Linked DNA regions of Rheinheimera salexigens. The protein of the gene in region 1 interacts with the protein of each later gene in a pairwise test. Links are inferred from orthologs where the notes say so. Each region holds a gene or a part of one and is shown on either strand. Other genes may lie near its edges.

Region 1 (16,172 bases):
GTGATCTTATAATAAGCAGCATATTGATCTGCATTATGAGTACCATATGCTGCATTATTAAGGATAACAGGATATAACCATGACAGCAGTACAAGGTGTAGGTTTAGGCTTGCGGCGTGAAATGCTGGGGCAAATGTTGCAGCATAAACCTGCAGAAATTGATTTTTTTGAAGTGGCGCCAGAAAACTGGATACCGTTTGGCGGCGCGCTACAAAAACAATTTAGCCAATTAACTGAACAGCACCAGTTTATTTGTCATGGTTTATCTTTATCTATTGGTAGCCCAGCCCCTTTAGATATTCAGTTTATAAAGCAAGTTAAAACATTTTTACAGCAGCATAATATTAGTATGTATAGCGAACATTTAAGTTACTGCTCGGGTGCCGGCCATTTATATGATTTGATGCCTATTCCGTTTACTGCTGAAGCGGTAGATTATGTTGCCAAGCGTGTGCAGCAAGTACAAGATATTATAGAGCAGCCTTTAATATTAGAAAATGTGTCTTACTATGCTGCCCCTGGTCAAGAAATGTCAGAGTTAGATTTTACTCTAGCCGTAATACAACAAGCAGACTGTAAGATGTTGTTGGACGTGAACAACATTTATGTAAATTCGATTAACCATAGCTACGATGCTAAGCAGTATTTACAGGCTATTCCTTCCCAGCGCATCGCCTATTATCATATTGCCGGTCATTATAAGCAGGCAGAGGATTTACTAATAGATACCCATGGCGCCGATGTAATTGATCCGGTGTGGCAGCTATTAGCATTAGCCTATCAACAACATGGTGTTAAACCGACCTTGTTAGAGCGCGACTTTAATATTCCTCAGTGGAGTGGCTTGCAACAAGAACTAAGCCAGATCCAGCAATTACAACAGACTGCACATGCTACAGCTTCGACACCCGTAACAGCAAAGCGAGCTTAATAATGAAGTTTCAGCAAATTCAGCAGCAATTTATGGATCATATTCAAGATCCTGAACACAATGCTGCGCCTGCCGATATTGAGGATAGGCGCTTAGCGATTTATCGCGAGTTGTTTTTTAATAATGTAGTTGGCTTTGTTAGTACTGGGTTTCCGGTTTTGCGCTCGTTATATTCCGAAGCCGAATGGCATAGGTTAGTACGGCAGTTTTATGCCGGTTATAGTTGTCACAGCCCGTATTTTTTGCATATAGCAGAGCATTTTTTACAGTTTATACAGCAGCAGTATCAGCTAACAGACTCTGATCCTATCTTTATGCTGGAATTGGCCCATTACGAATGGTCAGAACTTTATTTAGCGACTTTACAGGACAGTCAACAGGATGATCTAGCCGCTATACCCCTTGCTAGTGCTGCGGTATTAACGGCGCCACTGCAATTATCGACCTTGTGTTTATTGTTAGCCTATCCGTATCCAGTGCATCAAATTAGTCAAGTGTTTCAGCCCACGGCTGCTAGCGAGAATCAATTTTATTTACTCTATCGCAATGCGCAAGATGAAGTGAAATTTATGCTAATTAATCAATTAACGGCTTTGCTATTACAACAGCTCCAACAAACACCGGGAATAACCGCTAACAGCCTGTTTTTACAGCTGCAACCGCAAGTACCGCAATTTAGCCAACAACAATTTCAGCAAGGCGCAAGCACTATATTGCAACAGTTTGCGTCAAAAGGCGTGATTCAGGCTTTTCAAATGGGCTAAAATTCATTACCATATCACTATAATTTAATCGCATTATAAAGAGTAGCGCAATGTCAGACGAGAACTTCAAAGACTCATTCAATTTTTGGCAATTCTTGGCGTTAGTAGCAACTTTTGTTGGTTTGTTGTGCTTAGCACCAATTTTGCGTTGGATCCAAATACTGGGTTGATTAGCAGCATTTGCTGTCAGCCGTTTAAGTAAAAGCCGCCTTATGGCGGTTTTTTTGTCTCAGACCAGTGACTCGTTTCTGGTGAGTAAATTAAGGTTTTTATTATGGATAAGCAACTTCTTGCAACTGAGTTAAAACAAGTGATTAAAACGGTAATGGATTATCCTAAGCCAGGTATCGTATTTCGTGATGTAACCAGTTTAATGCAAGATGGTCCTAGCTTTAAAAAAGTGATTGATGCATTTTGCGAAATTTATAAAGACCACGGTATCGATAAAATTGTTGGTACTGAGTCGCGTGGTTTTATTTTCGGCGCGCCTTTAGCGTATGCCATGGGTATATCCTTTATCCCGGTTAGAAAGCCCGGCAAGCTGCCGCGTAATCGGATTAGCCAAAGCTACCAATTAGAATATGGTGAAGATACGCTTGAGCTGCATGCTGATGCTATTTGTGCTGGCGACAAAGTGTTGTTAGTAGATGATTTACTGGCAACCGGTGGCACTATTGATGCGACGGTAAAGTTAGTGCGTCAACTCGGTGGTATTGTTGAAGATGCCGCTTTTGTTATTGCCTTAACCGATTTAGGTGGCGTGGCAAAATTACAGCAAGCCGATTTAAAAGTGCTTAGCTTAGTTGAGTATGCCGACGAATAAGCTTAGTCTGGACTTAGAGCAATTATTAGAGTGTAAGCAGCGGTTATGAGTTATCAGGTTTTAGCACGCAAGTGGCGTCCACAGCACTTTTCTCAATTAGTGGGGCAAGAGCATGTAAAAAACGCGCTCAGCAATGCCTTAACCAATAATCGGCTGCATCATGCCTATTTATTTACCGGTACTCGCGGTGTAGGTAAAACCACGATAGCCCGCATTTTTGCTAAAAGTTTAAATTGTGAGCTAGGTATTACGGCGTCACCTTGTGGTGAATGCACAGCGTGCCGTGAAATTGATGCCGGTAACTTTGTCGATTTAATGGAAATTGATGCCGCGTCGCGCACCAAAGTAGAAGATACCCGTGATTTATTAGATAACGTGCAATACGCGCCAAGCCGTGGCCGGTTTAAGGTGTATCTAATAGATGAAGTGCATATGCTGTCTAAGCATAGTTTTAATGCCTTACTTAAAACACTTGAAGAACCACCGCCGCATGTTAAATTTTTACTGGCGACGACTGATCCGCAAAAATTACCGATCACAGTATTATCTCGCTGTTTGCAGTTTAATTTATTAGCCTTAAGTCCTACGCAAATAGCGCAGCATTTAGCCTATGTATTAACCGAAGAAAATATTCCTTTTGTTGAACCGGCATTAAACTTAATCGCCAAAGCGGCTAAAGGCAGTTTGCGTGACTCATTAAGTTTGACTGATCAAGCTATTGCCCAAAGTAATAGTGATATTCAGCTTGATGTTATTAGAACCATGCTGGGCTATTTAGAGCAAAGCTGGGCTGAGCAACTATTACAGGCTGTTTTGGCCCAAGATGCGGTTGGCTTACAGCAGCAATTAGCCACGCTGGTGCAGCAACATAATGACTATGCGCAAGTATTAGACGATATGTTGTCGATTTTACATCTAACCGCATTAAGTCAATTTACCCCCGCGGCAGCAGCGATTAGTGAAAGTGCAGATTTTATTCTGCAATTAGCTCAGCGCTTAGAACCGGCTCAAGTGCAGTTATATTATCAATTATTAATCAGCGGTAAAAAAGAATTGGCTTACGCCCCAGATGCCCTGATTGGTTTAGAAATGGCGCTATTACGGGCTATGGCGTTTGCCCCCGCTAGCGTTAACTTAGTAAGCGGTATTAGCCAACCGAGCCACCCAAATAGTGCAGTAGAGCCTGTAACGCTAAGTAGCCATGTTGCTTCCAAAACTGATGCACTAAGCACTGTTGAGCCAAGTACTGCTGAGTCAAGCACTGCTGGGTCAAATACAGCTATGCCAAAGCCAGTGGCGCAGCCAATGCAAACACCCGAGCTGCCAGCGCAGTCTTTAGCTCAAGCTTCTGCACCGGCAATAACAGCAAGCCCAGTAGCGCATTCTCAGGAAGTACTAGCACCTGATACACCTGAGGCGTCCCAAGAACAACAACGGCTGCCAATACAGCCGATGGCAATAGATGCCATAGTAGAGCCACAGCAGCCAGCTATAGCGCCGAATGCCGGTATTGACTCGGTAACCTCCGGCATTATGGCTAGGCGAGGCATAAGCTTAGAGCAAAACAGCCGCGCTGCTGAAAAAAAGATTGAGCGGCCATTAGCGCCGCGCTTGGCAGAGTCGGCTGTAACGGTGCGGCCAGAAGCGTCGCCGGCATTACCTCAAAGTCAGGCCAATAGTAAGGCTCAGATGCCACAACCTGCCATGCAGCAGCCAGTACATTCGCCATCCCAGTTACCAACACAAGCGGCTACGCCTAATAGAACAGCACCAGCTCAGTCAGCCGTTATTGATGATGCAGGCTATAACGATGCTGTTGCCGGCTTAAATGATGAGCCGAATTATGAAGCGAACTATGAGCCGAATGATGAACCTAATGACGAGCTAGCGCCATTTGATAATGGCCAAGCTGATGCGATGTGGCAGCAATATCAAGCAGAGACACCGCCATTAACGGAATTTGATGGCAGTATTAATCAGCAAAATTTTTCAATTAAATTTGCGGCCCAAGTAGATGCGTGGGCGGCCAGAATAGAGCAGTTAGATACCGGTGGTTTAAGTAGGTTGTTTTTACTTAATGCAGCCATCAGTTTACAAGGTGAGAATATGCAGTTAAGTGTTGCTAAAAGTCAGCAACATTTAGACGATGCTGAGTTTAGACAAAACTTACAGCAACTATTAGAGCACAGCTTTAATCAGCGTCTGCAATTACAGATAAGTTATCATGATGAAGTCGCTGATAGTCCTTTGGCTATTCAGCAACGCATAGTTGCTGAGCGGCGAGTATATGTGCATAAATTACTGCAACAAGATGACAACGTTATTCAGTTCCAGCAATTATTTGCGGCACAAATGCTAGAAGATACCATTCAAGTAAACTAATCTAGTGTTACAAACAAGACTTGTATTTATGCTACTGAATCTTTATCTTGTCGCGCTAAGGTCATGCAAAAGCACTGCGCAAATACGCACTGCTTTGCCAAACTAAGCTTTACCAAATCGAAAAAAGCGTAACACAAATTACTAAATACTAACTAACAGAGAGCGATATTATGTTTAAAGGTGGTATGGGCAATATCATGAAGCAAGCGCAAGCTATGCAAGAGAAAATGCAAAAAGCGCAAGCCGAAATCGCAACCATGGAAGTAACGGGAGAGTCTGGTGCAGGTTTAGTGAAAATAACCATGTTAGGTAATCACAATGTACGCCGTGTTAGCATTGACGATAGCCTGTTAGAAGATGATAAAGAGATGCTAGAAGATTTAATCGCAGCTGCGCTTAATGATGCTGTGCGTCGGGTTGAAGAAACCAGTAAAGAAAAAATGGGCTCAGTTGCTGGCGGTATGCAATTACCACCAGGCATGAAAATGCCATTTTAATGAGCCGTTATACGCCATTATTACAGCAGCTGATTGACGCCTTACGCATTTTACCGGGTGTAGGGCCTAAATCTGCCCAGCGTATGGCTTTTGCTTTACTTGAGCGCAATAGAGATGCCGGTTTAGCTTTGGCTGATGCCTTGGCACAAGCCATGACCAAAATAGGTCATTGCCAGCGCTGCCGTACGTTTTGTCAATCGACGCTCTGCGCAATTTGTGCTGATCCTAAACGTGAGCTCGATGGCATAATGTGTGTTGTTGGTTCAGCGGCAGATCAACATGCCATTGAACAAATTGGCCAATTTAAAGGCCGCTACTTTGTGTTGCAAGGCTATTTGTCGCCGTTAGACGGCATTGGGCCACAAGACTTAGGGCTGGATAGCTTAAGTTCACTATTAGCCGAGGGTGGCACCACAGAGCTTATTTTAGCCACTAATCCAACCGTTGAAGGTGATGCTACGGCGTTTTATATTGCCGAGTTAGCGCAAAAACATAACGTTAAAGTGTCAAGAATTGCCCAAGGTATCCCTATAGGTGGCGAGCTTGAGTTTATTGATGGCACCACGCTATCACACGCCTTTAGTGGCCGAAAACAGTTTTAGAAATTAAAAAGGGTCAGAGTGATTTTATTCGTTTTAAATAAAATCACTCTGACCCTTTTTAATTGTTATGAGCTTGAAAATCTGTAAATCCTCCCCATATTAGATGACAGTATGTTGCTGCCTTAGTTGGTTGCACATTAATGCCATTAACCTGTTATGTTTAGAGGATTAACACAATGAGTGACACCACAGCAAATTCAGCTGGCCAAAAGCAAACCCATGGCTTTCAGGCAGAAGTAAAACAGCTATTGCAGCTGATGATCCATTCACTGTATTCAAATAAAGAAATTTTCTTACGTGAGTTAGTATCTAACGCGTCAGACGCAGCCGATAAGCTACGTTTTATGGCGCTGTCTGATAGCAGCTTATACGGTGATGACGGCGATTTACGCGTTCGTATTAGTTTAGATGAAACAGCCCGTACCTTAACCATTATCGATAATGGCGTGGGTATGTCAGAACAAGATGTGATTAGTCATCTTGGTACTATTGCCAAATCAGGCACTAAAGAATTTTTCTCCCAGTTATCTGGCGATCAAAGTAAAGATTCTAATTTAATCGGTCAATTCGGTGTTGGTTTTTACTCCGCTTTTATTGTTGCTGATAAAGTCACCGTGCGTACGCGTAAAGCGGGTGCGGCTGCTAATGAAGCTATTGAGTGGGAATCGGCAGGTGAAGGCGATTACAGCATTACCCCTATTACTAAAGACAGTCGCGGTACTGAGATCGTTTTACACTTACGTGAAGGTGAAGATGAGTTCTTAAGCCGTTGGACTGTTGAAAAAATTGTCACTAAGTATTCAGATCATATCAGTATCCCGGTTGAGTTTTGGCAAGAAGAACAACCAGAGAGCGAAGGCGAAGACGGCGAGAAAGTCGCAGCAGTGCCAGGCCATTGGCAAGCAGTTAACAAAGCTACGGCATTATGGACCCGTGATAAGTCTGAATTAACAGATAAAGAATACAATGAGTTTTACAAGCATATTTCTCACGATTGGAATGATCCACTAAGCTGGAGCCATAACAAAGTTGAAGGTAAGAGTAATTACACCAGCTTGTTATATGTTCCTAAAAAAGCGCCATTTGATATGTGGAACCGTGATGCGCAACATGGTTTAAAACTGTATGTACAGCGCGTATTTATCATGGATGACGCTGAACAGTTTATGCCTAGTTACTTACGCTTTATGAAAGGTGTATTAGATTCTAGCGATTTACCGCTGAACGTATCACGGGAAATTTTACAAGATACTAAAGTTACTCAAAGCTTACGCAAAGGCTGTACTAGCCGTACTTTAAAAATGCTAGAAAAGCTTAGTAAAGACAGTGAAAAATACCAAGCATTTTGGGATGAGTTTGGCCAAGTATTAAAAGAAGGCCCAGCTGAAGATATGGCCAATAAAGAGCAAATAGCGGCTTTATTGCGCTTCTCTTCTACCCATACTGACGACACGGTGCAGAGCGTTTCATTAGCCGATTACATTAGCCGGATGAAAGAAGGCCAAGATGAAATCTATTATATTGTAGCGGATAGCTTTGCTGCGGCGAAGAATAGCCCACACTTAGAAGTGTTACGTAAAAAGGGCTTAGAAGTGTTGTTGTTATCTGATCGTATAGATGAATGGTTGGTTCAGCACCTAACTGACTTTAACGACAAAAAGTTACGCTCTGTGGCGAAAGGTGGTTTAGATTTATCTAAATTAGATGACGAAGACACCAAAAAGGCACAACAAGAAACCGAGCAAGCTTTTGCTTCTGTAATAGCGCGCTTTAAAACCGCACTAGGCAGCCAAGTTAAAGATGTCAAGGTTAGCCATCGCTTAACCGATAGCCCAGCTTGTGTGGTGACTGACGAGCATGATATGAGCACGCAGATGATTAAGTTGATGGAATCTGCTGGCCAAAAAGTGCCAGAAGTAAAACCTATCTTTGAAATAAACGCTGAACATAATTTGGTTAAGCATATTGCCGATGAGCAAGATGAGCAGCGTTTCAAAGAGTGGTCAGAAGTATTACTTGATCAGGCGTTATTAGCAGAGAAAGGTAGCCTTAAAGATCCTGCTAGCTTTGTGAATCGCTTAAACCATTTGCTGCTGTCTTTAGCAAAATAACCGCTAATTAAGCTAAAGCGTAAAGCTTTTCTAAAACCACCTTCGGGTGGTTTTTTTCTATCCAACTTTAGTCGAGGCTTTACGGCTGCTTTTGCTAAGTTAATGTTGGTTTTAATAACCTAGATAGCGTTATTTGTCTGGTGTTAAGCCATAACCAATTAACCACAGGTATGGCGCGCCAATTGGGCGATTGGGGCAACACGGCTGACAAACTTCTTGTTTCAAGTAACGCATTGTGTAAAGATCTGGGCTTTATTATATAACTATGTATCTCAGAAAATGAGGAATTTGCTATGCGCATAATATTGTTGGGTGCCCCAGGTGCCGGAAAAGGAACTCAGGCTCAGCTCCTGATGAATAAATACGGCATTCCACAAATATCAACCGGTGATATGCTGCGCGCAGCGATAAAAGAGGGCTCAGCTCTTGGTGTGGCTGCAAAGCAAGTGATGGATGCAGGTCAGCTAGTGTCTGATGATCTTATTATTGGTTTAGTCAAAGAACGTATTGCTAAAGCTGATTGTGCCAAAGGGTTCTTATTAGACGGCTTTCCACGGACGATTCCGCAAGCAGATGCCATGAAAGAAAACGGTATTGTGATTGATCATGTTATTGAGTTTGACGTTGCTGATAACGTTATTGTTGAGCGTATGAGTGGCCGTCGGGTTCATCCCGCATCGGGTCGTGTATATCATTTACGTTATAAGCCACCTGTGGTTGAAGGTAAAGATGACGTGACTGGCGAAGAGTTAATCATTAGAGCAGATGATGTTGAAGCGACTGTTCGTAAACGTTTAGCTATTTATCATGAACAAACCGAGCCATTAGTTGGCTATTATCGTGCAGAAGCACAAGCCGGTAATACCCAATATCATCATATCGATGGTAGTAAACCGGTAGACGAAGTTGGCGCTGAGTTATTATCGCTACTGAGTTAACCCGGTCTAAAACAAAAAACCCAAGTAATAACTTGGGTTTTTTTATGCTTAATCAGATCAGTGCCAAGCTTATTTGTTTTTTTCGATAACACTATTTAAGGCATTTAAGGCATCAGTGTAATCTGGCTCGGTAGCTAAATTTTTCACTAGCTGTTGATAAACCAGGGTGCCTTTATTATCAATAATTAACACTGCTCGGGCTAAAATGCCCATATCTTTAATCAGTAAGCCATAGTTAGTACCAAAGTCACGCCAAACGGCATCAGATAATACCGCCATCTCTTCGACTTGTTCTTGTTGGCAAAACCGTTTTTGGGCAAAAGGTAAATCAGTACTGATGGTTAATAACACCACTTGCTGCGGTAAGCCCGCGACTTCATTATTAAAACGTTTAGTTTGTAATGAGCAAGTGCCAGTATCTATACTTGGTACAACGCTAATTAATAGCGTTTTTCCTTTAAAATCAGCAAGTGTTACGGTTTTAAAGTTACTATCAACGACTTTAAAGTTTGCTGCTTTTTTATTAATTTCTGCTTTACTACCCAAAAGTACTACATTTTTATTACCTGCTTTGATTAAACTTAGCCGTTCGGGTAGTTTGGCTTGGAGATCAACTGCCGCTATACTGCTGCTAAAGCTACACAGTGTAATTAGGGTCAATAGCTTAATACTTAAATGAGATAGTGCAGTCATGATGCCGCTCCTGTTATGATAAATGGCTAAATAAACATGGCTAAATTGTGCTACATAATACTGCTATTGCTTGGTCTGTCAGTTTCAGGCTAGACTGAGTTGTAGCGAGTGCAAAGTGAGAATCGGATGCCCACAGCTGTTTTAATATGTGATGACTCAAACTTGGCGCGAAAACAGCTCGCCAAGATATTACCACAAGAGTGGCAAGAAAATTTATATTTTGCCGGTCACGGTGCTGAAGCACTTGCGGTTTTAAGCCAGCATGCTATCGATTGGTTATTTTTAGATTTAAATATGCCGGTCATGGATGGCTATCAGGTTTTAGCTGAATTAAAAAAAAGTAATAGTAAAACTAAAGTTGTTATCGTTTCCGGCGATATTCAACCAGAAGCCTATGAACGCGCCAAAGCGTTAGGGGCCATCGACTTTATTAAAAAACCGGCCGAAACGGCAAAGATTCAGCAATTATTACAACGTTTTGGTGCCAGTCCAAGTCTCAACTCTGCTACAGATATAGCTACAGATAAAACGGCAAAAATATTACAAGCTGAAGCAATAGAGTTAAGTTGTGACATGCGCGATGTGTTACAAGAGCTGACTAATATTGCCATGGGCCAAGCCGGAGATTTATTAGCCCGCTTACTCAATGTGTTTGTTAAACTACCCATTCCTAATGTCAATTTAATTGAAGTTAGCGAATTACATATGGCATTGGCCTCTGTTGAACGCGAAGCTAGTACCGCCGCGGTATGCCAAGGTTTTATTGGTGGAGGGGTTTCCGGGGAAGCCTTGTTGATTTTATCTGAGTCTAGTTATAAAGATATTGCTCGGTTAATGAATTATCATGGCAGTTTATCGGCACAGATTGAATTAGAATTACTGATGGATATTAGTAATATTTTAATAGGTGCGGTATTAAAAGGGTTATCCGAACAGTTAGATATCAGCTTTAGCCAAGGTCATCCTGTGGTATTAGGTCAGCGTGAAACCGTTAGTGAATTAATTAAATCTAATGCGCGGCGTTGGCGAAAAACTTTAGCAATAGAGCTGACTTACGGTATTGAAAATTACAATATAAGTTGTGATTTATTGTTGTTGTTCACGGAAGATAGTTTAAAAACCCTGAATTACAAAGTTGCTTATTTGTTGGAGGGTTAGCATGCCGCAAGCGCAAATAGATGTCTCAGAAATTCATTGGTTAATGGATATGTTTCGAACTGTGGATGTCGGGTTAGTGGTATTAAATTGCGACTATCGGATTCAAGTTTGGAATGGTTTTATGGAAAACCATAGTGGCTTAACTCCGAGCCAAGTAAGAGACCGTTATTTATTCGATTTGTTTTCAGAGATTGATGAAGATTGGCTCAGACGTAAATGTGATCCCGTCATTTTATTAAAAAACCGCGCTTTTACCATCTGGGAGCAGCGACCTTATATTTTTAAATTTCGTAATTATCGGCCTATAACGGGCTCTGCGGATTACATGTACCAAAATTGCACCATTTTTCCGATAACCAGTAACAGCGGTGAAGTAACTCATCTGTGCTTTATTATTTATGATGTAACTGATATTGCCGTTAGCCGTTTGGAACTTGAACAGATGAACACACGGTTGCAGCAATTATCGAAAATTGATTATTTAACCAAGTTGTATAATCGTGGGCATTGGGAAGAAAATTTAATACAAGAATTCAAGCGGTTACAGCGTTATTCGCACTATAGCACCCTGTTAATGTGCGATATTGATCACTTTAAGCAGGTTAATGATACTTACGGTCACACTGCGGGTGATTTAATGATCCAAAAAATTGCCGATGCGATACGCTTAAATTTACGTGAGACCGATATAGCTGGCCGTTATGGTGGCGAAGAGTACGGTGTACTATTAGTTGATACCACTTTAGAGCAGGCCACGCACTTTGCTGAGCGCTTACGCCACTCAATCGAGCAAATGGTGGTGATGTATAATCAAATGCCCCTTAAAGTGACGATAAGTTTGGGGCTGGCCGAGTTTAATAGCACCATGAAACAACATGTAGATTGGATTGAAGCGGCAGATAAAGCCCTATATGAATCTAAAGTATCTGGACGCAATCAATTAAGTTGTTATCAGCCTTAGTTTAAAATGAAAATTAAACCTTTAAGCAATAAAAAAAACCCAGCTTTTGCTGGGTTTTTTATTGCTAGATTATTTGCTTATTTAGCAAAGTTTTCTGCAGCAAACTTCCAGTTTACTAATGCCCAAAACGCATCTAGGTAAGCTGGGCGCGCATTACGATAATCGATATAGTAAGCGTGTTCCCACAAGTCTACTGTTAATACAGGCGTTAATGACTTATCAGTTAAAGGTGTAGCAGCGTTGCTGGTATTCACAATATCTAATGTGCCATCAGCCTTTTTAACTAACCAAGTCCAGCTAGAACCAAAGTTATTTACTGCTTTATCGTTAAGTGCCGCTTTAAACTCAGCAAATGAACCCCATTTAGCGTTAATAGCATCGGCTAATGCGCCTGTAGGCTCGCCACCGGCGTTAGGTGCTAAGCAATTCCAGTAGAAGGTATGGTTCCATACTTGAGCTGCGTTATTGAAAATACCGCCTTCAGAGGTGCGAACAATTTCTTCTAAAGACTTACCAGCGTAATCGGTACCTTCAATTAAGCCGTTTAATTTTACAACATACGTATTGTGGTGCTTGCCGTAATGGTACTCTAAAGTTTCAGCAGAAATGTGTGGTGCTAAAGCATCTTTTGCATAAGGCAATGCAGGTAATTCAAAGGCCATAGTTGTTCTCCGTTAGCGTTGTTTAACATGTCTGTGTGGCGTAGACTACAAAACCTGACTAGTTTACTCAAGTTTTGCTCTGCCAAGTTTAGGACGATTTTGATTACTTTTTACTATTAAAGTAAAAATCGTTTTTCGTTATCTACATAGATATGGGGTTTTTTTCTCAAAACTCAAGTGTAACTAAGTAAAGAACAGCGTAAAATAGTATTAGGCTCATTTTTTTGTAAGAGGTAATCATGGAAACAATTGATAAAATTAAGCAACAAATTGCAGAGAACCCGATTCTTTTATTTATGAAAGGCTCACCTAAATTTCCAAGCTGTGGTTTCTCGGCACAAGCGACTCAAGCTTTAATTGCCTGTGGTGAGCAGTTTGCTTATGTCGATATTTTGCTCAACCCTGAAATCCGTGCCGAGTTACCTAACTACGCTAATTGGCCAACCTTTCCGCAACTTTGGGTTGATGGCGAATTGGTAGGTGGTTGTGACATTATTTTAGAAATGTTTCAGCGCGGTGAGTTACAGCCGTTGATTGCTGCAACTGCGGCTAAAACAGCTACAGATACAACAAGCAATACTGAAGCAGAGTAATGGCTATTGCTAACGCCTGCTTTAAGCGGGTGTTAGCATAGTAGTTGCTTAAATAGAGGCTTAAACAGAGACTTAATCAAAGTAGTTCTGTTTAAGCTTGCTTAATGTCAGACTCTGCATCGTTTTTGTCTTTTGGCTTAGACTCTGTGCAATCAGTATCCTCGCAATCAGTATCTTCGCAATCAGTATCAGCAGCTTCATCGTTAGCTTCAGCAGTGCCACCTAGTGGCCAACCACCCAGATCACGCCACTTATTAATAATATGACAAAATAACTCAGCAGTACGTTCAGTGTCGTAAAGTGCGCTGTGCGCTTGTTTGCTATCAAAGGCGATACCGGCATACTGACAAGCTTTAGCTAAGACCGTTTGGCCAAGAGCTAATGCCGATAGGGTAGTGGTATCAAAAGAAACAAAAGCATGAAAAGGTGAACGTTTATACTTTAAGCGTTCAATTGCCGCATTAACAAAAGCCTGATCAAAAGCAGCATTATGAGCCACGATAACACTGCGTTGACAGCCAGCTGCTTTTTGCGCGGTACGAACAGCTTTACATATTTCACTAATTGCTTCGCGCTCGCTTACGGCACCTCTTAATGGGTTAAACGGATCAATACCGTTAAACGCTAATGAGCTGGCATCTAAATTTGCCCCTGCAAAGGGTTCAACATGAAAATGCAGCGTTTTTAGCGGCAATAAGTTGCCTTCATCATCCATTGTCAGCAATGTTGCTGCAATTTCTAATAGTGCATCGGTTTTGGCATTAAAGCCTGCTGTTTCTACGTCGATAACAACAGGATAATAGCCACGGAAACGTTGAGCTAAGAGTGAAGTAGGTTTTGTCATAATAGCGCCATATTACAAATCAAAGGCTATTATGCCAAAAAATTAGGCAAACGTCTTGGTGCGGCATAGTGTTTGCTTATGTTAGAGTCAAATAAGCAATAGCTTAGCGTTAATTAGTGGTGAAACATGCAGATGCGTTCGATAATCATAGCTTTAACCGGTTTGTTAACGGCAACCAATGTTGCTGCAGCGCCGCAATTGCGTCAATATTCTGCCGCTATTGAAGATTCAGCTTGGCAATTAAGCAAAAACACGCCAGTAGAATGTCAATTACAACATACGATACCGCGCTTTGGCCAAGCGATATTTCGCAGTGTCGCCAGTAAAGGGCTTAATATGGCTTTTGAGCTGCAAATGCTGCGCTTGCCAGATAACTATGCTTTAGCACAAGTATTGTCGGTACCGCCCGCTTGGCGAGCGGGTGAGCCGAGCAAAGCCATTGCTAATATGAAATTATTAAAACAATATAATGGTGAGCTACCTAAAAAAGCAGCATGGACCTTACTCACTGAACTTGAACAGGGTTTTAGCCCAAGCTTTTATTTTAATGATTGGTATAGCCCGTACGACAAAGTGGTGGCTGCGATTAATCCGGTACAATTTACCGCTCGGTTTGCAGAATTTAATCAATGCATAGCCGCTTTACTGCCTTATAGCTTTGATGATATTGCCTTTACGGTACTAAATTACGAATCAGAGAGCGATGAGTTAAGCCGTGAGTCTAGTCGTCGTTTGCAACAAATAGCTGAATACCTTAAGTATGATCAAGATATCGACTATGTTGAGATTCAAGGTTATAGCGACAGCTATGGTGGTCGTTGGATGAATGAGCAATTATCAATTAAACGCGCAGAAAAAGTGAAATCGTTTTTTGTTGCTGCCGGTTTAAGCGCCGATAAAGTTCAGGTAGCTGGGTTTGGTGAGCGGCGGCATATTGCACCCAATCAATTAGCCATTGAACGCAAAAAGAACCGCCGTGTAGTGTTACAACTTAGTAAGCCTTAATTTGGAACAAGCATAATTTATGCTGTACCATAAAACTATTGCTGCACCATAATGTCAACTTGGCGCCAGTCATTGCGTTCTGACAATAAGATCCGCACTTGATGACCGTCGACCTGGAAATATAAATTTTCTCGGCCGTATATGGCTTCAGTTTTTACTGGTTCACCTAAGTGCTGCAGATAATACTGGCGCAAGGCGGGCATGCTCTGTTGGCTAAAGTAACTTAATACCGCTGGTAATTTGCTGTCTAAGCGGGCAAATTCCCGCGCATCACTAGCAAGCGGTACCTGATAAAAGTCTGCCGCTACTGTCAATCCTGATGTACCTAAGGCGACGATAAATAATAAAACTAAACGCATATAATTTCCTTACTTACTATGCTGTTATTTTAACTTTAACAAATTTCTAGTGAACTTACCCGTAATTAAACGTCTGTTTAGATTTAATTTTTTAAGCGATGTTTAGCATATAAACGCATTGCCGCCATTATTTTATCGCCAGTAAATGGCTTAACTATAAAGGTGGCTGCGCCCGATTTAATACTGCTTTGTACATTCTCTAAGGTGCTATTAGCGCTAACCATCACAATAAAGCAATCTGGTTTAACCCGTTTTATTTTGGCCAATAAATCTAAGCCTGAGCCGTCAGGTAATTCGATATCAAGAAAAATAATGTCGGGGCTTTGTAAGCTAAATATATTCATAGCGGATAAAGCCGAATTAGCATTGAAAAATTGAAAATTATCGACAGCCACCGTTTTGCTTTTAGCCAGTGACATAATATTGTTGCGTAATAACTGTCGAGTGTAGTCAATATCGTCAACTAATAATATTTTAGCTTGCTGCATTCGTTACTCCACACTGGTGTAATAACAGACTAAAGTGCTGGCATACTGATAACAGATCAGCATCAAGAGTTGATTGCTGCAATTGAGTTTGTAACTGATCGGCTGTGTTGGCCAATTCGGTATGGCCAAAACTTGCTGCTCCGCCTTTTACCTTATGGCAAATTTGCCGCATTAGGGTTTGGTTGCGTTCGGCTAAAGCCAGATTAAACTCGACACTTTGTTGGCGTAAATTTTCATAAAACAGCCTTGTTAAGGCATCATCTATTACTAACGGAATACGTTGTACAGCAGAAGCTTGTAATAACGCGTCGGCCAATTGTTGATTATTAATCGGTTTAGTTAACACTTTATTGAAACCATC
Region 2 (16,267 bases), 1.8 Mb from region 1 along the record:
GGTGCGACTATTTTAGGCGATGATGATTCAACATTAATGACCCTAGCAAAATCAGTGGCATTAAATCACCATGAAAAATGGGATGGCACTGGCTATCCTAGTGGTATTAGCGGTGCCGATATACCCTTAGAGGCGCGTATTGTGGCGCTAGCCGATGTGTTTGATGCCTTAACCAGTAAAAGGCCGTATAAAGAAGCTTGGTCGGTTGAGCAAGCAATGGCGCATATTAAAAGCCAGAGCGGTTTACACTTTGATCCGGGCTTAGTGCCATTGCTAGAGCAGCAATTAACTGAAATTTTATTAATAAAAGCGCGCTGGCAAGAAAGCTAAGCGCGCGGGTGAGCTTTATTTGAGCGGTACACGCGGTTAAAGCTAGGCTTAAGCTTTTAACCACTTAAGCTTTTGCGGCAGTTTTGGCTGCTGGGCTATTTACACTATCGGCACTAATATCACTTCTATCACTGGTATCGCTGGCTTCAGTTTTTGCATCAGTCTCAGCAAAGCTAACACTAGTTTTAGCGGCAGTGGTTAAGCTAATAACTTTTTCATCAGTGGTAGGGCGGGTTTTACCTAAGAAGCTGCCGCCACGTTCAATGCATAAATCATCAGAATGAATTGAACCATGCGCTTTACCATTAGGTAATATCTCAACGGTGTTAGCGTAACAATCGCCTTCAAATAACCCATTAATCACTACCTTATCTGCAGTAATCTCGCCTTTTACTCGACCACTAGCACTAATGATCAAGGTTTTGTCACTAACAATTTTACCTTCAACAAAGCCATCAATATGTACATCACAAGTTAATCGGATATTGCCGTTAATTGTGCATCCTTGACCGATAATAGTTGTAGTTGATTGCTGGCTTTTGTTTGTAGCATGCTTACTAAAGAATCCCATTTAATGCTCCGTTCTTGTTCAAACACTAGATCGAAATTAGTCGCATCCCAATCCATAAAACTTTGTGGATTAAGCGCTCGATCAAGAAAGTGTATTTCATAATGTAAATGCGGTGCGGTTGATAAACCGGTGTTGCCAGACATAGCAATAAGCTGGCCTTTATGGACAAAAGTGCCACTTTTGACTTTAAACTCGTCTAAGTGGGCATATAAAGATGAAAAACCAAAGGCATGGCGAATTTTAAGCAGGTTGCCATAACCGGATTTACTGGTTCTGACGACATCAACTACACCGTCGGCTGGCGCATAAATTGCGGTACCGCGTTTTGCCGATAAATCGACGCCTTTATGATGTTGTTGTTTGCCAATAATAGGGTGCTGCCGTGCGCCAAAACGGGATGTACGACGACGAAAATCTAACGGTGAGCCATTAGGGACTAATTGCAACATCGCTTGGCGTGCTGTGGAGTTTACCGAAGCGGTATCTAAGCGGTTCTCTAAGTTTTGTGGGTATTGCTGCTCAAGACCAAGCGCCAGTTCAATTTCACCTACGCGGTTAATGACTTGCAGCATTTCGTCTTTTTTCTGGCCAAGCTCTTGGGCTAATTGCTGCTTACTGTGTTGTAAATTAGCAATTTCATCTTTAAGAGTATTGGCTTGTACAGCCAGCTCTTTGCGCTGTATTCGAGTGTGATCGACGGTACGTAGCAAATAATCAATAACGCCAGCAGTGATTATAAGACCAAATAGCAGCAACCAGAGGCCAATAATAGCATTACGTTTAAACAACGCACTAATGTTGAAATGGCGTGTACCACTGATGGTAGAAACAGAAATGATAATGCGATCTTTCATTCAGATTGGTTCTGACTCAATGGTTAAAAAATAGTTAGACCGCCAAAATAGGGTGCTTTATAAGTAGTGTCAAGTTTTTTGACAGTTTGATATTTACCCATTACCACCGCGCAAAGTGGTTTTCAGCCAAGCCGGGTACTTGATTTAACACTATTTTATCACCCTTTTCCGTTACAATTATGCCACTAAAAACACCACAATATTGACGGAAATTACTTATCACCAGACCAAGGTTGAGTTGTTCTTGACGCGCTTGATGCGGGGTAAATGTGAGTTGCAGTCTTTGATCGCTACTGTTAAATGTCCAGATAGAATTGGCATGCTGTTTATCAAATTGAATATCAACATTCGCTATACGATGCATCTGGCCATTTAGCCAAAACGCATTTTCATTAAAGCCAGTTTCATTAACACCCGCAGCGACATTTAAACCAAAGTGTCCTTGTGCTAATACCGCACTAATACTGCCCCAGCGCCAATTAGTTTCTCGCCGCATATAGCCCGCTGAAAAATCATAACCCCCTAATGCTGAGCTTAAATCTAAGCGTTGGCCTTTATAATCCAACTGACCCGTAATAGCTAAAGCGTTATGTTTTTGGGTGTAAGTCCAGCCGTTATAGCCAGTAGGGCTACACATGGCTATAGGCTGTGCGCTGCTGGCACCATTTAGGCTGAATTTGCCATTAAACATTTCGCCGCTAAGTTCAATGTGCCAATTGTAGTTATCCAAATCAATACTTATCTGCTGTTTAGCCTTAATGTGAGCACTGCCAGATACTGGGGAAGGACTCATTTGAACACCTAAGCTAAAAGGTTTGATTATGCTGATTTCATCTAAATGTTGCTGCTGGCGCTGATAAAAATAACAAAAGCCATTAGCGGCATAACGAATGTCGGCAATGGCGATACCAATTTGCCAATCAGGATGACAAATACTGATAAATTGAAACTGCTTATAATGTAAATATTTGGCTAGTTTAGAGGCAGGTTTATCCATAACCGTATGATAGGCAAATTCTGCCAAAGCCAAATCTGTAATGGGGCTATCAAAATAACCAAAGCGCGGTTGGCCTTGTGTATTGATAAGTTTGTTGGGGGGTACTTGATTAGTCATGACAAAGCACACTTAAATGGCGATAAGCCATCAAAGCATACTTTAATCATAACTAGCAAGTGTAAGGATAAGTTGAAGCAGCCAAGGTGATAACCTAAAGTAGCTAAGTTACACCATTGAATTTATGGCAGTTAATTTACAGGAATTAGTGATCAGCCTGACCATCAATACCGTGAACATGGCCATGTGCTAGCTCTTCTTCAGTGGCGTCACGCACTAGCGTAATTTCAACATCAAAGATTAAATCAATACCGGCTAATGGATGATTACCATCAACTATTACATCGGTATCGGTGACTTCTAAGATAATAACGGACTGCTCTTGGCCTTCAGGCCCTGCAGCACGAAAGCGCATACCTGGTGCAACATCCATACCTTCGAACATGGTTTTAGGCACAGCTTGAGTTAGGGCATCATGACGTTCGCCATAAGCTTCTGCAGCTGGAATATCGGCTTTAAAAGTCTCTCCGCTAGTTTTACCAATTAATGCTTGCTCTAAGCCGGGGATTAATGAACCGTGGCCAAATAGAAAGACTAAAGGCTCGCCACCTTTAGAAGAGTCTAATTCGTCACCAGTTTGGTTAGTAACGGTATAGTGAATGGCGACAACTTTGTCTTGAGAAATGGTCATGAAAACCTCTGTTTTATAAGGAGTAAGGTAACGGTACTATTTGCAACGACGGCGCACTGTCGCTGTTCAACCGCAGAGAATCTGCCGGTGTTATGTCATTGGGCAGCACGGCAATCAACCATAATGTATTGTTGATATTAGCTGCATTAACAACCTGGCCAGTCCGGCGCCAGTTTTCGTTTAATTGCAGTTCAATGTCTGTACCTGCAGCAGGCAATTCATCGGTTTCAGCAGTAAGAATAAAGGCAGCGCGTTTATTGCCACCACGGTACTTTAAGCGGGCGACTGTTTCTTGGCCGATATAACAGCCTTTAGTAAAACTAATGGCATCAATAGCTTGCAGGTTTAACATTTGTGGCACTAACTGGCCAATTAATCCGTGTTCAAGATAACTAAAACCGCAACGAATATGCTCTGCTAACCATAAATTTGGCGCCGCAAAAGGCAGTGCTTGGCTCATCAATTGTTGTGCCGCACTAATTGACTGCAACATAATAAAGTGGCTTTGGCCTAAACGCAGCAATAGGGCATTATTGTGCCGACTTAATTGGCCAATGTCAGGCAGGCTAAAGCCTAACTCTGCAATTAAGGCACTGACCTTAGCTTGCTCTGTACCACCAATACCAAATACGGCATATTGGTCTTGGCCTGAGCTAAAGGAGACTTTAGAGAAAACACCGAATTTTTTCCATTGCTCGGTAGAGGCGGTTAATTCATCTCTAAAAGCGATAACGATTAATGGTGCTATTTCACTATCAGAACTATCAGAACTATCAGAACTATCAGAACTATCAGCGCTATCCTCTTTAGTCGCAGTGCAAATATGGAATTGCGACCACATTTTGCCCTTAGCGTCACAATGGGCGCCACGTAGAAAAGCCGTGTTAGTCAGCGCTGCTATATCGCAGGTAGTTTGGCTTTGCATATATTTAATCGTGTCAGCCCCACTAATGCTTAGGGTGTCAAAAGCCGGTAAAGGCGCAATAAATGCTTGCTCTGGCTCTGTAGATAGCCCAGCGTAATGTTCAGCGGTTAACCATGATGTATGCATAATAACGTCAGCTAATTTAACTCAATTAAGTGGTGATAGTATAATCATTGGGGAATGCAGCTAAAAGCTCAACCCCAAGACGGAAAATTTGTTAGAATCGATGTTTAATATCATGCTCATTTAAATCTGAGCCACGCATAAGGTGAAGTATGACAGAATTGATGATTAAACCAAGATTGCGCTGGGCATGTCGCCGCGGCATGCTTGAGCTAGATGTGCTTTTGGCTCCTTTTGTTGAAGAGGGCTATGACGCGCTTAGCTTAACGCAAAAACACGACTTTGAGCGTTTGTTAGCAGCGGATGATCCTGATTTATTTAGTTGGTTTATGGGCCATGGCAAGGCGAAGGACCCGGCTTTACAAGCTTTAGTCGCTGTGATCTTGGATCGTGTCCGAGTTTAATCTTTGTTTGCAATCATCGACACTAGCCCAGTGCTTACTTTGGCTAGTGTTACCTTCTCCCTTATTGGTATTAATGGCTAATCCGGTACCCACCAGCGGTTGGCTAATCATTATTCCGTTGTTGTTAGGCTATTATTTAACGTGGTTGGCCTTAATTCAACGGCGCCAAAATAAGCAGCTCGCTACAATAACGGCCGACGGGCAATTACATTGGTTTGCACCCATAAATGATACCGGTCAGGTTAAAGTAGGCGGCTTAGTCAGTCAGTATGTGCTGCGTTTAGATTGGTATAGCGATAATCAACAGCGGTTATTGCAACAGTGGATTTTTTTCGATCAGTGTCAGCCCACCGACTTTCGAGCTATTGCTAGGGTAATAAGCCAAACTAATTGGTCCGTGACTAAACATAATAAGCTTAGCGAGTGACGTTGGCTGACTTAGGGTATAGTCACTCGCGAATCAACGGCGTTATTTAGGTTCAAGTATGGTCGGTTTACTATCGGCTAATAATTTAGGGTAATCTAGATTGTAATGCAAACCACGGCTTTCTTTGCGCTGCATAGCGCTATGGATAATAAGCTCAGCCACCTGAACTAAATTTCTTAATTCTAATAAGTGATGGCTAATATGAAAGTTACTGTAGTATTCATTAATTTCTCGCTGTAATAACTCTACCCGATGTAACGCCCGAGCTAAGCGCTTATTAGTGCGCACTATACCCACATAATCCCACATAAAAAGTCGCAACTCATGCCAGTTATGGCTAATAACGATTTCTTCATCTGAGTCGCTAACACGGCTATCGTCCCAGGCCGGAACATTTTCCAGAGCGGTTGTGGTGTCCAGTTGCTGCAAAATATGTTTTGCCGCAGCTTGGGCAAACACCACACATTCTAATAATGAATTACTGGCCATGCGGTTAGCGCCATGTAAGCCGGTATAAGCGACTTCACCCACAGCATATAAGTTGGTTATATCAGTTTGGCCATCTAAAGACGTGACAACACCGCCACAAGTATAATGTGCTGCCGGCACCACTGGGATTGGTTGTTGGCTAATATCAATACCGATACTTAAACATTTGGCATAAATAGTCGGGAAGTGCTCAATAACAAAATCTTTTGGTTTATGGCTGATATCTAAATACACGCAATCAGCGCCAAGACGCTTCATTTCAAAGTCGATAGCACGGGCGACTATATCCCGCGGGGCCAGTTCAGCGCGCTCGTCAAACTCAGGCATAAAGCGGCTGCCATCAGGGCGCAATAAATACGCGCCTTCGCCACGCATAGCTTCCGTAATTAAAAAGTTGGGCGCATCTGGGTGATATAAGCTGGTAGGGTGGAATTGGTTAAACTCCATATTGGCAACTCGGCAGCCGGCTCGCCAGGCCATAGCAATACCATCGCCACTCGCTACATCGGGGTTACTGGTATAAAGGTATACTTTACTGGCACCACCGGTAGCTAACGCCACAAAGCGCGCTCGGATCAGTTCCACTTTGCCAGTTGATGTGTTTAAGACATAAGCGCCATAGCAACGTTTAGCATCTAAGCCTATTTTTTTGCCATTAATTAAATCAATGGCATTATAGTTTTCCAGTAATGTAATATTTTTATGGGCTTTAACTTGTTCAACTAAGGTCAGTTGTACTGCTTGACCAGTGGCGTCTGCCGCATGCAAAATCCGGCGATGGCTATGACCGCCTTCACGCGTTAAATGATATTTAAGCTTGCCATCATTATCTTGGTACTGATCAAAGGGTACGCCTTGGGCTATCAGCCATTGCATTGCCGTTTTAGCATTGCTAGCGGTAAATTGTACCGCTGCTTCATCACATAAGCCGGCGCCTGCCACCAAGGTGTCTTTAACATGGGAGTCAATACTATCATTTTCATCAAATACTGCGGCAATCCCGCCTTGTGCATACAAGGTAGAACCTTCGCGTAAAGGGCCTTTGCTTAACACTAAAACTTGTGCGTTATCAGCTAGTTGTAGTGCTAATGATAAACCGGCAGCACCGCTACCGATAATTAATACATCACAAAGATATTCTTTTGCTTGCTTCATGCGATACACTTGTTTGCAGTCAAAGTCGGGCTATTGTAGCTTTTTTGTCAAACTTATCAGAACTATTTCTTTCATCGATGGTCATAATGGTACGCAAGAACAGCGCCAGTAAGCATTATAGTCAGTATTACAGGGGATAAGCTCGAACATGAGCGAGCAAGAATTGGACTGGCAAATTGTCCAGCGTGTACAACAGGGTGATAAAGCCGCCTTTAATTTGTTGGTAAAAAAATATCAACATAGAATAGCGAACTTAATATCTCGATATGTCTCTAACCATGGAGACGTGGCCGATGTGGCACAAGAAGCTTTTATAAAAGCTTATCGTGCAATACCCGGTTTTCGCGGTGAAAGTGCTTTTTATACATGGCTTTATCGTATTGCAGTTAATAGCGCCAAAAATTATTTAGTGGCTAGAAATCGTAAGCCACCAGCAACAGATGTGGATGCCGATGACGCTGAATTCTTTGATGGCAGTGATGCCTTAAAAGAGCAAGATTCACCGGAAAGGCTATTGTTATCTGAAGAGATCCGTTCAGTTGTGTTTAACACAATTGATAAATTACCTGACGAGCTGCGTACTGCAATTACTTTGCGCGAGTTAGAAGGGTTAAGTTACGAAGAAATTGCGGAAGTGATGGCATGTCCAATTGGCACCGTTCGCAGCCGTATTTTTAGAGCAAGAGAAGCAATTGATGCTCAACTTAAGCCGTTAATAAGTTAAGTATCAGTGGCACAACACTAGCAAGCTAACTATGCATAGCTAGTAAATATGACAGGAACCAATATGTCGTCAGAAAATCAAGAATGGCTCTCTGCTGCCAGTGATAATCAGTACATTGATGAGCAACAGCTTGATGTATTGTTGGAGCAGGCAGAGTTACAGCATAAACTGCAGCGCTTCCATACTGTAGGTGCGGTATTACGCCAAGAAAAAAGCATCGAGCTTCCAGCAAGCTTTGCTGATGATATTGTCGCTAAGCTAGCCGATGAGCCGGTATATAAATTGCAGCAAACTAGCAATTTGGTCACAAAAGTGGATCCAAAGGCTAAAGCAGCAAATAGCGGTTGGTTTCAAGCAGTGGCCCAAGGTGCAATTGCGGCCGGTGTGGCATTAATGGCGGTATTTGGTGTGCAACAGTATCAGCAGTCGCCTACGCAAGATGCATTATTACCGTTGCCGGTATTACAAACTCTACCTGTAGCGGGTTTTGCTACGCCGGTGAGTTTAAGTCAAACAACCGTCAGCTCTCGCTTTGAACAGCAAGAGCAGCAAGCGATGCTAGAACAGCAAAAACGGTTACAGGCTTTGCTAAATGCTCACCGCCAACAAGTGCGAAGCATGGAACAACAACAGCAGGCTAGTAATCAAAAACCGACTAAAGTGGTTGAAAACGAGCAATAATGATGCGATTCCAAGGCTTTTGTTGTGCCATAGTTCTGATGTTAATCTCTACTATGGCGCAAGCCGAACAAGCAGGCTGGGCGATATTTAATAAAGTACAGCATGCGGTGAAAGAGTATAATTTTGATACCTCTTTTGTGGTATTAAAAGGTAGTCAAGTTGACACTTACCGTTGGCTGCATGGTAAGTCAGAGCAGCAAGAAATAGAGCATTTAATCCCTTTAGACACTAACGGTGTCGATATACTGAGGCGAAATGAGCTAGTTTATTACTTGCTGAGTGACAGACCTGCGTTTGTAGTCTCGGGTCACAGTATTGCTGAATTGCCTGCAATACTGTTTGAATCTGACACCAAACTAAAGCAGCTGTATAATGCAGTTCCTGGCAGTAGCTCTGTAATGTCGGGGCGAAGCGCGCAGTTATTGCGCCTGACTGCTAAGCAGCCGGGTCGTTATCATTATTGGTTGTGGCTAGATGATGAGACAGGCTTCCCATTGCGTATCGATACCTTGTCAGAACAACAAGCCCCGCTAGAGCGATGGTTAGTCACCCATATGCAAATTACCCCAGAGTTTCCAGAGAACCTGCAAGCTTTACTGGTTGCAGATTTACCGCAACCGGCTGCAGCTGAGATTAAATCTATGCCTAATGCCAAGCAGCAATTAACTTGGTTGCCTGATGCTTATCATATTATTACTCAGCCGGCATCTATCCCACAATTAGAATCTAATTTACAAAGCTATTGGTTATTAACCGATGGATTGCATCAAGTGTCGGTATTTGTTCAACCCAGTCAAGGCTTACCCACCCAAGCTTATCGTGATGGAGCCACCACTATTTTTGTGCAAAGCTCGCCAGTGCTTGAAGTCACGGTAATTGGCCCTGTGAGTATTGATATTGCCCGCCAGCTAGCAGCAGGAGTTAAGTAATGGTAGAACAACTCGCTAGTGTAGTGGCAGCAGAAAACAATGGCGTTTGGTTAACCACTACGCCTGTCAGTAGCTGTAATGCTTGTAATGTCAGTGACGATTGCGGCACCGGCATCGTGGCTAAAACCCTGACACCTCGACAGCACCGCTTTTTTGTCAGTACCGATTTAAGCTTATTACCAGGTGAGCAAGTTAAAATAGCCGTTTCTGAGCAAAATTTATTACAAGCCGCCTTTATTGTCTATTTACTGCCTTTAGTATTAATGTTGCTAGCTGCTTTATTTGCTAGCCATAGCCTAATGTTAGCTGAAGGCTGGGTTATGTTAGCGGCGCTATTGGGCGCGAGTGTTGGTTTCTTGATAGCACGGCGCTATAGCTTATGGCAGCAAAGTCAAACTGAGCAAATCCATATAATGCAAGTATTGCCACAACTTGCCATTCATCTCGCTGAATAAACTATTTATCATTAGTTTTAAGCAAATAGACAGTAGCCTTTATTAAATAAAACATAGAAAGTATTAAATAAAGCATAGCAAGTATTAAATAACACCTAGCAAGTATTTAATAACACATAGCAAGGCGCTGCGGGATAGAGTACAATTCGGGCTAATTTTTCAGAATAACCTGCGTTTTAGTGGCTGGTTGTGCTAAGCAAAATGCTGCACCCACCCTAAGTCGCCTAAAGCTTTGCGGACAACATGCCTAAACTTAATCACATCAGAAATTTTTCTATCATTGCTCATATTGACCACGGTAAATCTACCTTATCAGATCGCCTTATCCAGTATTGTGGTGGCTTATCTGATCGCGAAATGCAAAAACAGGTATTAGACTCGATGGATTTAGAGCGCGAGCGCGGTATTACTATTAAAGCGCAAAGCGTTACCCTAAATTATAAAGCTGATGATGGCGAAACTTATCAGTTAAACTTTATCGATACGCCAGGTCACGTAGACTTTAGCTATGAAGTTAGTCGCTCTTTAGCCGCCTGTGAAGGTGCATTGCTTGTTGTCGATGCTGGTCAAGGTGTGGAAGCGCAAACCGTAGCTAACTGTTACACCGCGTTAGATATGAATTTAGAAGTTATTCCAGTATTAAATAAAATAGACTTGCCGCAAGCCGATCCCGATCGCGTTGCCGAAGAAGTTGAAGATATTATCGGTATTGAAGCCTTAGGGGCAGTGCAGTGCTCGGCTAAAACCGGTCTGGGTATTAAAGATGTGTTAGAAACCATCGTGAAAAAAATACCCGCACCAGATGGCGATGTAGATTTGCCAACCCAAGCATTGATCATCGATTCTTGGTTTGATGCTTATCAAGGTGTAGTGTCATTAGTTCGAATTAAACACGGCAGTATTAAAACCAAAGACAAAATTAAAATCATGTCTACTGGCCAAGTATATGAAGTTGATGAAGTGGGTATTTTTAGCCCTAAAGCAACCAATACGGGGCAATTACACCCAGGCGAAGTAGGCTATATTATTGCCGGTATCAAAGAAATTAAAGGTGCACCAGTAGGTGATACCTTAACCTTATCGCGTAATAGTGCTGAAAAACCTCTACCAGGCTTTAAGCGCATTAAACCACAGGTTTATGCTGGTATATTCCCTGTTTCGTCAGATGATTATGAAGACTTCCGTGATGCCTTAGCTAAGTTGAGCTTAAACGATTCTTCGTTATTTTATGAGCCAGAAAGCTCAGGTGCATTAGGCTTTGGATTCCGCATTGGTTTCCTAGGCATGTTACACATGGAAATTATTCAAGAGCGCTTAGAGCGCGAATATGATTTAGATTTAATTACCACAGCGCCAACCGTAGTGTACGAGGTGGTGACCAAAGACGGCTCAGTGGTGCTGGTAGATAACCCAAGTGCGTTACCTTCCGTAAATGATATTGAAGAGATTCGCGAGCCAATCGTTGAAGCGCATATATTAGTGCCACAAGAATATTTAGGTAATGTAATTACCTTATGTATTGAAAAACGTGGTGTGCAAAAAAATATGAGCTATCACGGTCGTCAAGTTGCGGTGGTATATGAACTACCCATGGCTGAAGTGGTTATGGATTTCTTTGACCGTTTAAAATCGACCAGCCGTGGCTATGCTTCGTTAGACTATTCGTTTAAACGCTTCCAATCTTCCAATATGCAACGAGTTGATATTTTAATTAATGGTGAGCGAGTTGATGCATTGGCTATTATTAGTCATGTCGATTTTGCTCAAGGTCGTGGCCGTCAATTAGCTGAAAAGTTAAAAGAGCTGATCCCACGCCAGATGTTTGATATCGCTATTCAAGCGGCTATTGGTAACCATGTTATCGCCCGAACCACCATTAAGCAGATGCGTAAAAACGTATTAGCGAAATGTTATGGTGGTGATATTAGCCGGAAGAAAAAATTATTACAGAAACAAAAAGACGGTAAAAAACGGATGAAGCATGTGGGTAACGTTGAAGTACCACAAGAAGCTTTCCTGGCTATTTTGAAAGTCGGTAAATAATTAAGGGATATACATGGCAGGTTACTTTGCAATTTTTTTGGTGTTACTGACATTAGCTAGCGGTTTAATTTGGTTGTTAGATGCTTGGGTTTTAGCGCCTAAACGGCAGCAACGGTTAGTGTTAGCGCAATCAGCAATAGCGGGCGAGTTGCCAGAGTCGGCAAGCCAAGAGTTAGTAAAAGAGCCCTATATTGTTGAAACAGCAAAGTCGATTTTTCCTGTTATCGCCTTAATAACGTTATTTCGTTCTTTTATGTACGAGCCGTTTCAAATTCCATCAGGTTCGATGATGCCAACCTTATTGGTGGGTGATTTTATCCTGGTGGAAAAGTTTTCCTATGATGTCAAAGATCCGGTATGGCGCAAAACCTTATACAGCAATAAAACGCCTTCACGTGGTGATGTTGCAGTATTTAAGTATCCTGAGCAGCCTACCGTCGACTTTATTAAGCGCATAGTAGGTTTACCGGGCGATAGAGTTATTTATCGTAATAAACAGTTATTTATTCAAAAAGCCTGTGCTACTGAACAAACATCTGGCTGCGGTAAGTTAGAGATTGTTGACTTACAATTGAAAAATGAAGGTGAGTTTTTTCAAGAGCAATATCCGCAGCGCCGTTATACAGAGCAGTTAGGCGAAGTTAGCCATGATATTTTACAAACGCCAATGCGCCGCGAACCGACGCATATGTTTTATAAACAGGCGAATACCGATATCGATGAATTTGTTGTGCCTGAAGGCCATTACTTTGCGCTAGGTGATAACCGTGATAATAGCCGTGATGGCCGATTCTGGGGCTTTGTACCTGCGGATAATTTAGTGGGTAAAGCGGTATTTATCTGGATGAGCTTTGAATTCAGTGACGATGCCGATAGCTGGTTACCTGGTTGGGTACCAGTAGGGGTTCGTTTTGAACGGTTAGGTGCAATTCACTAACAAAGCAGATAAGAGACAATGATGCAAAAAAGCTTAACGCCCTTGCAGGCAAAACTAGGCTATCAATTTACAGATGCCGCTCTATTAGAGCAGGCACTGACTCACCGCAGTTGCAAAGGGCAACACAATGAGCGCCTTGAATATTTAGGTGATGCGGTATTAAGCTTAGTTATAGCTGAAACTTTATATAGCCATTTTCCAAAAGCACGTGAAGGCGATTTAACCCGGATGCGCGCTATGTTAGTCAAAGGTGTGACCTTGGCTGAAATTGCTCAAGAGTTACAATTGTCTGAGTTTTTGCGCTTAGGCCCAGGTGAGTTAAAAAGTGGCGGCTTTCGCCGTGAATCTATTTTAGCCGATACGGTGGAAGCTATTTTAGGCGCAATTTACTTAGATAACGGTATGGAAGCTTGTAAAGAGCGAATTTTATTCTGGTTTGCTTCGCGTTTAGCGGAGATCGCACCAGGTCAGCAAAAAGACTCTAAAACCTTATTACAAGAATATTTACAAGGGCTGCGTTTAGCGCTGCCTGAATACGATGTTATCGCCACACAAGGCGAGGCACATAAACAAACCTTTACGGTAAGGTGTACTATTGCTGGTATGCCTCCTTTTACGGCTAGCGGAAGCTCGCGGCGTAAAGCTGAACAAGATGCTGCCAATATGGCACTGGAAAAAATATCTAATGACAGATAAGCCTGTAACAGTTACTGATAGCACCACTTATGCTGGCTTAGTTGCCATAGTGGGTCGGCCTAATGTAGGTAAATCAACCTTATTAAATAAGTTGATCGGCCAAAAAGTCAGTATCACATCGAAAAAACCGCAAACAACTCGGCACCGTATTGTCGGTATTGATACTCAAGAGAATTACCAAACCGTTTATGTTGATACGCCTGGCCTACATATTGAAGAAAAAAGAGCTATTAACCGGTTAATGAATAAAGCGGCAGCTAGTTCAATTTTAGATGTTGAATTTGTGCTGTTTGTGGTTGAAGGTACCCGTTGGACTGATGATGACCAAATGGTATTAAACCGTTTAATTGCCGCTGATAAACCGGTTATCTTAGTGGTAAATAAAGTCGATTTATATCGAGATAAAGAAACGTTATTACCGCATATTCAATGGTTAGGCCAACAGTTAAATTCTATTGGTGTGGTGCCGTTATCTGCTGAAACCGGTGATAACGTTGAAGCGTTACGTCGCTTAGTACAAAAAAACTTATCGCCTTGCGAATTCTTTTTCCCTGACGACTATGTAACTGATCGCTCTATGCGTTTTATGGCAGCAGAAATGGTCCGTGAAAAGCTAATGCGCTTTTTAGGTGATGAATTACCGTATTCTGTTACCGTTGAAATTGAGCGTTTTAAGTGGGAAGAAAAGCATTACCATATTGCCGCCTTAGTGTTAGTTGAGCGTGAAAGCCAAAAGCGGATGGTAATTGGTAACAAAGGTGAACGCATTAAGACTATTGCCACTGAAGCTAGGCTTGATATGGCCGCAATGTTAGAACAACCGGTATTTTTACAAGTGTGGGTAAAAGTAAAATCGGGTTGGGCTGATGATGAACGTGCACTGCGCAGCTTAGGTTACGGCGAAGATTAACACTTTCTGCCTGATGAAAAAATTACCGTGATGCAAAATCCGCTTATCGCTGGTTATATTCTACACCGCAGGGCTTTAGGTGAAGATAAGCTGATTTTGCAGTTACTGATGCCTGAAATAGGCCGAATTTCAGCGGTAGTTCGTAAACGTAGCGGTAAACAACGCGTTGCATTACAGCCATTTCAAGCCTATAGCTTACAGCTAACGGGCCGTTCTGAATTAAAAACCATTGCCAAAATTGAAGAGCTTGCACCGGCATTTAATTTGCAGGGCAAAGTGCTATTTAGTGCTATGTATATAAATGAGTTAATCTGTCGGATTTGGCCCAATGATTTGGCAACTGATCAATTGTTTGGCTTATATCAGCAGAGCTTACAACAACTGGCAGAGGTAACTGATGCCGTGGTCGATTTAGAACCTTGCCTACGTCAGTTTGAGTTTGAATTACTAATTGAGCTAGGGATCGCCATCGATTGGACCTGTGATCATAGTGGCCAAACCATAATTGCGCAGCAACATTATCAATGGCTAGCCGAGCAAGGTTTTGTACCGGCAAAAACCGGTTGGTTAGGCCAGCATTTAGTTAATATAGGTAATCAGTACTGGGCAGATAGCGACACACGGCGTAGCGCTAAACAATTAAGCCGAGTATTATTAGCGCCTTTACTGGGTGCTAAACCTTTGGCGAGTAAAGCTCTTTTTAATTGAAAACTTACTGCGAATTAATTTATGAGCTTAATTTAAACCCCTCATTTTTGTGTTTAATTTAAAAAATTAAGTAAAGTGTTAACTCTAACGATGTTTTACGTTTAGTTGCCTTAATAATAAGGAGTATTGCATGCAACAGCCTATTTTTCTTGGTGTGAATATTGATCATATTGCAACGTTACGTCAGGCCAGAGGAACTTATTACCCTGAGCCCGTGCATGCTGCTTTAATTGCCGAGCAATCGGGTGCTGATGGTATTACGATACATTTACGCGAAGATCGTCGGCACATTATAGATCGGGATGTTTATGTCCTTAGCCAAACCATCGCTACCCGGTTAAATTTTGAAATGGCTATAACCGATGAAATGCTAAAAATTGCCAGCGATGTTAAACCGTATTTTGCCTGTTTTGTGCCAGAAAAGCGCCAAGAGCTCACCACAGAAGGTGGTTTAGATGTTATCAGTCAGGCCAGTAAAATTAGCGATGCTATTGCGCAAATGGCTGAGCACAATACTTTAGTGTCATTATTTATTGATGCCGATAAACAGCAAATAGATGCCGCAGCAAAAGCCGGCGCCCCTTTTATTGAAATCCATACCGGTCAATATGCACAAGCAACGGACCCTAAGTTGCAACAAGCTGAACTAAAACGGATCCAAGAAGCGGCAGCTTATGCGGCTTCATTAGGTATTACCGTCAATGCCGGCCATGGTTTGCATTATCATAACGTACAACCGATAGCGGCAATTCCTGAAATGTATGAGTTAAATATTGGTCATGCTATCGTCGCGCGTGCGGTATTTTCAGGCTTAGCCAATGCGGTGTCAGAAATGAAACGCTTAATGGTTGAGGCGCGTCGCTAAATGGCCATTGTAGGCTTGGGTACAGACATTGTAGAAATTGCGCGAATAGCCACTAGTTTAGCGCGCAGCCCGGGCTTAGTTAAACGGGTTTTAACCGCTGCAGAACAAGAAATTTATCAGCAGCGGTTTGCCATTAATCCTGAACAAGCAGGCCGTTATTTTGCTAAGCGGTTTGCGGCGAAAGAAGCGGCGGCTAAAGCCTTAGGCACAGGCATTGGCAGAGGTGTGTCGTTTCAACATATTCATATTAGCAATAATGAACAGGGTGCACCTTTACTTTGTTTTAGTGATTTTGC

What was found.
Region 2: the proteins of recR (region 1) and recO interact in binary tests that used the Escherichia coli proteins (3 or more experiments, as listed by UniProt). The link is inferred for Rheinheimera salexigens from one-to-one orthologs.

What each region holds. Positions count from the first base shown.
Region 1 is NZ_MKEK01000001.1:3,016,678-3,032,849, reverse strand. Bases 4,358-7,197 are described here. They hold recR (recombination mediator RecR), read left to right. Parts: upstream 4,358-5,396; coding sequence 5,397-5,999; downstream 6,000-7,197. Other genes in these bases: htpG (molecular chaperone HtpG), read left to right, coding at 6,176-7,197; BI198_RS13935 (YbaB/EbfC family nucleoid-associated protein), read left to right, coding at 5,071-5,397; dnaX (DNA polymerase III subunit gamma/tau), read left to right, coding at 4,358-4,900. In the rest of the region: BI198_RS13955 (HvfB family MNIO-type RiPP peptide maturase), read left to right, coding at 80-931; BI198_RS13950 (HvfC family RiPP maturation protein), read left to right, coding at 934-1,695; apt (adenine phosphoribosyltransferase), read left to right, coding at 1,970-2,518; more of dnaX, read left to right, coding at 2,564-4,357; more of htpG, read left to right, coding at 7,198-8,110; adk (adenylate kinase), read left to right, coding at 8,404-9,048; tpx (thiol peroxidase), read right to left, coding at 9,118-9,741; BI198_RS13910 (response regulator), read left to right, coding at 9,868-10,899; BI198_RS13905 (sensor domain-containing diguanylate cyclase), read left to right, coding at 10,901-11,860; sodB (superoxide dismutase [Fe]), read right to left, coding at 11,938-12,522; BI198_RS13895 (Grx4 family monothiol glutaredoxin), read left to right, coding at 12,762-13,115; rnt (ribonuclease T), read right to left, coding at 13,207-13,959; BI198_RS13885 (flagellar protein MotY), read left to right, coding at 14,092-14,964; BI198_RS13880 (hypothetical protein), read right to left, coding at 15,000-15,323; BI198_RS13875 (response regulator), read right to left, coding at 15,407-15,811; BI198_RS13870 (response regulator), read right to left, coding at 15,798-16,172. UniProt on the Escherichia coli protein: May play a role in DNA repair. It seems to be involved in an RecBC-independent recombinational process of DNA repair. It may act with RecF and RecO.
Region 2 is NZ_MKEK01000001.1:1,220,479-1,236,745, forward strand. Bases 13,333-16,267 are described here. They hold recO (DNA repair protein RecO), read left to right. Parts: upstream 13,333-14,428; coding sequence 14,429-15,106; downstream 15,107-16,267. Other genes in these bases: rnc (ribonuclease III), read left to right, coding at 13,333-13,488; era (GTPase Era), read left to right, coding at 13,478-14,398; pdxJ (pyridoxine 5'-phosphate synthase), read left to right, coding at 15,237-15,971; acpS (holo-ACP synthase), read left to right, coding at 15,972-16,267. In the rest of the region: BI198_RS05615 (response regulator), read left to right, coding at 1-330; BI198_RS15905 (bactofilin family protein), read right to left, coding at 395-901; BI198_RS05625 (M23 family metallopeptidase), read right to left, coding at 805-1,755; BI198_RS05630 (DUF2804 domain-containing protein), read right to left, coding at 1,856-2,869; BI198_RS05635 (FKBP-type peptidyl-prolyl cis-trans isomerase), read right to left, coding at 3,015-3,500; CAF17-like 4Fe-4S cluster assembly/insertion protein YgfZ, read right to left, coding at 3,514-4,551; BI198_RS05645 (FAD assembly factor SdhE), read left to right, coding at 4,701-4,952; BI198_RS05650 (protein YgfX), read left to right, coding at 4,939-5,379; nadB (L-aspartate oxidase), read right to left, coding at 5,422-7,023; RNA polymerase sigma factor RpoE, read left to right, coding at 7,172-7,747; BI198_RS05665 (sigma-E factor negative regulatory protein), read left to right, coding at 7,811-8,428; BI198_RS05670 (MucB/RseB C-terminal domain-containing protein), read left to right, coding at 8,428-9,357; BI198_RS05675 (SoxR reducing system RseC family protein), read left to right, coding at 9,357-9,812; lepA (translation elongation factor 4), read left to right, coding at 10,056-11,855; lepB (signal peptidase I), read left to right, coding at 11,869-12,792; more of rnc, read left to right, coding at 12,814-13,332. UniProt on the Escherichia coli protein: Involved in DNA repair and RecF pathway recombination.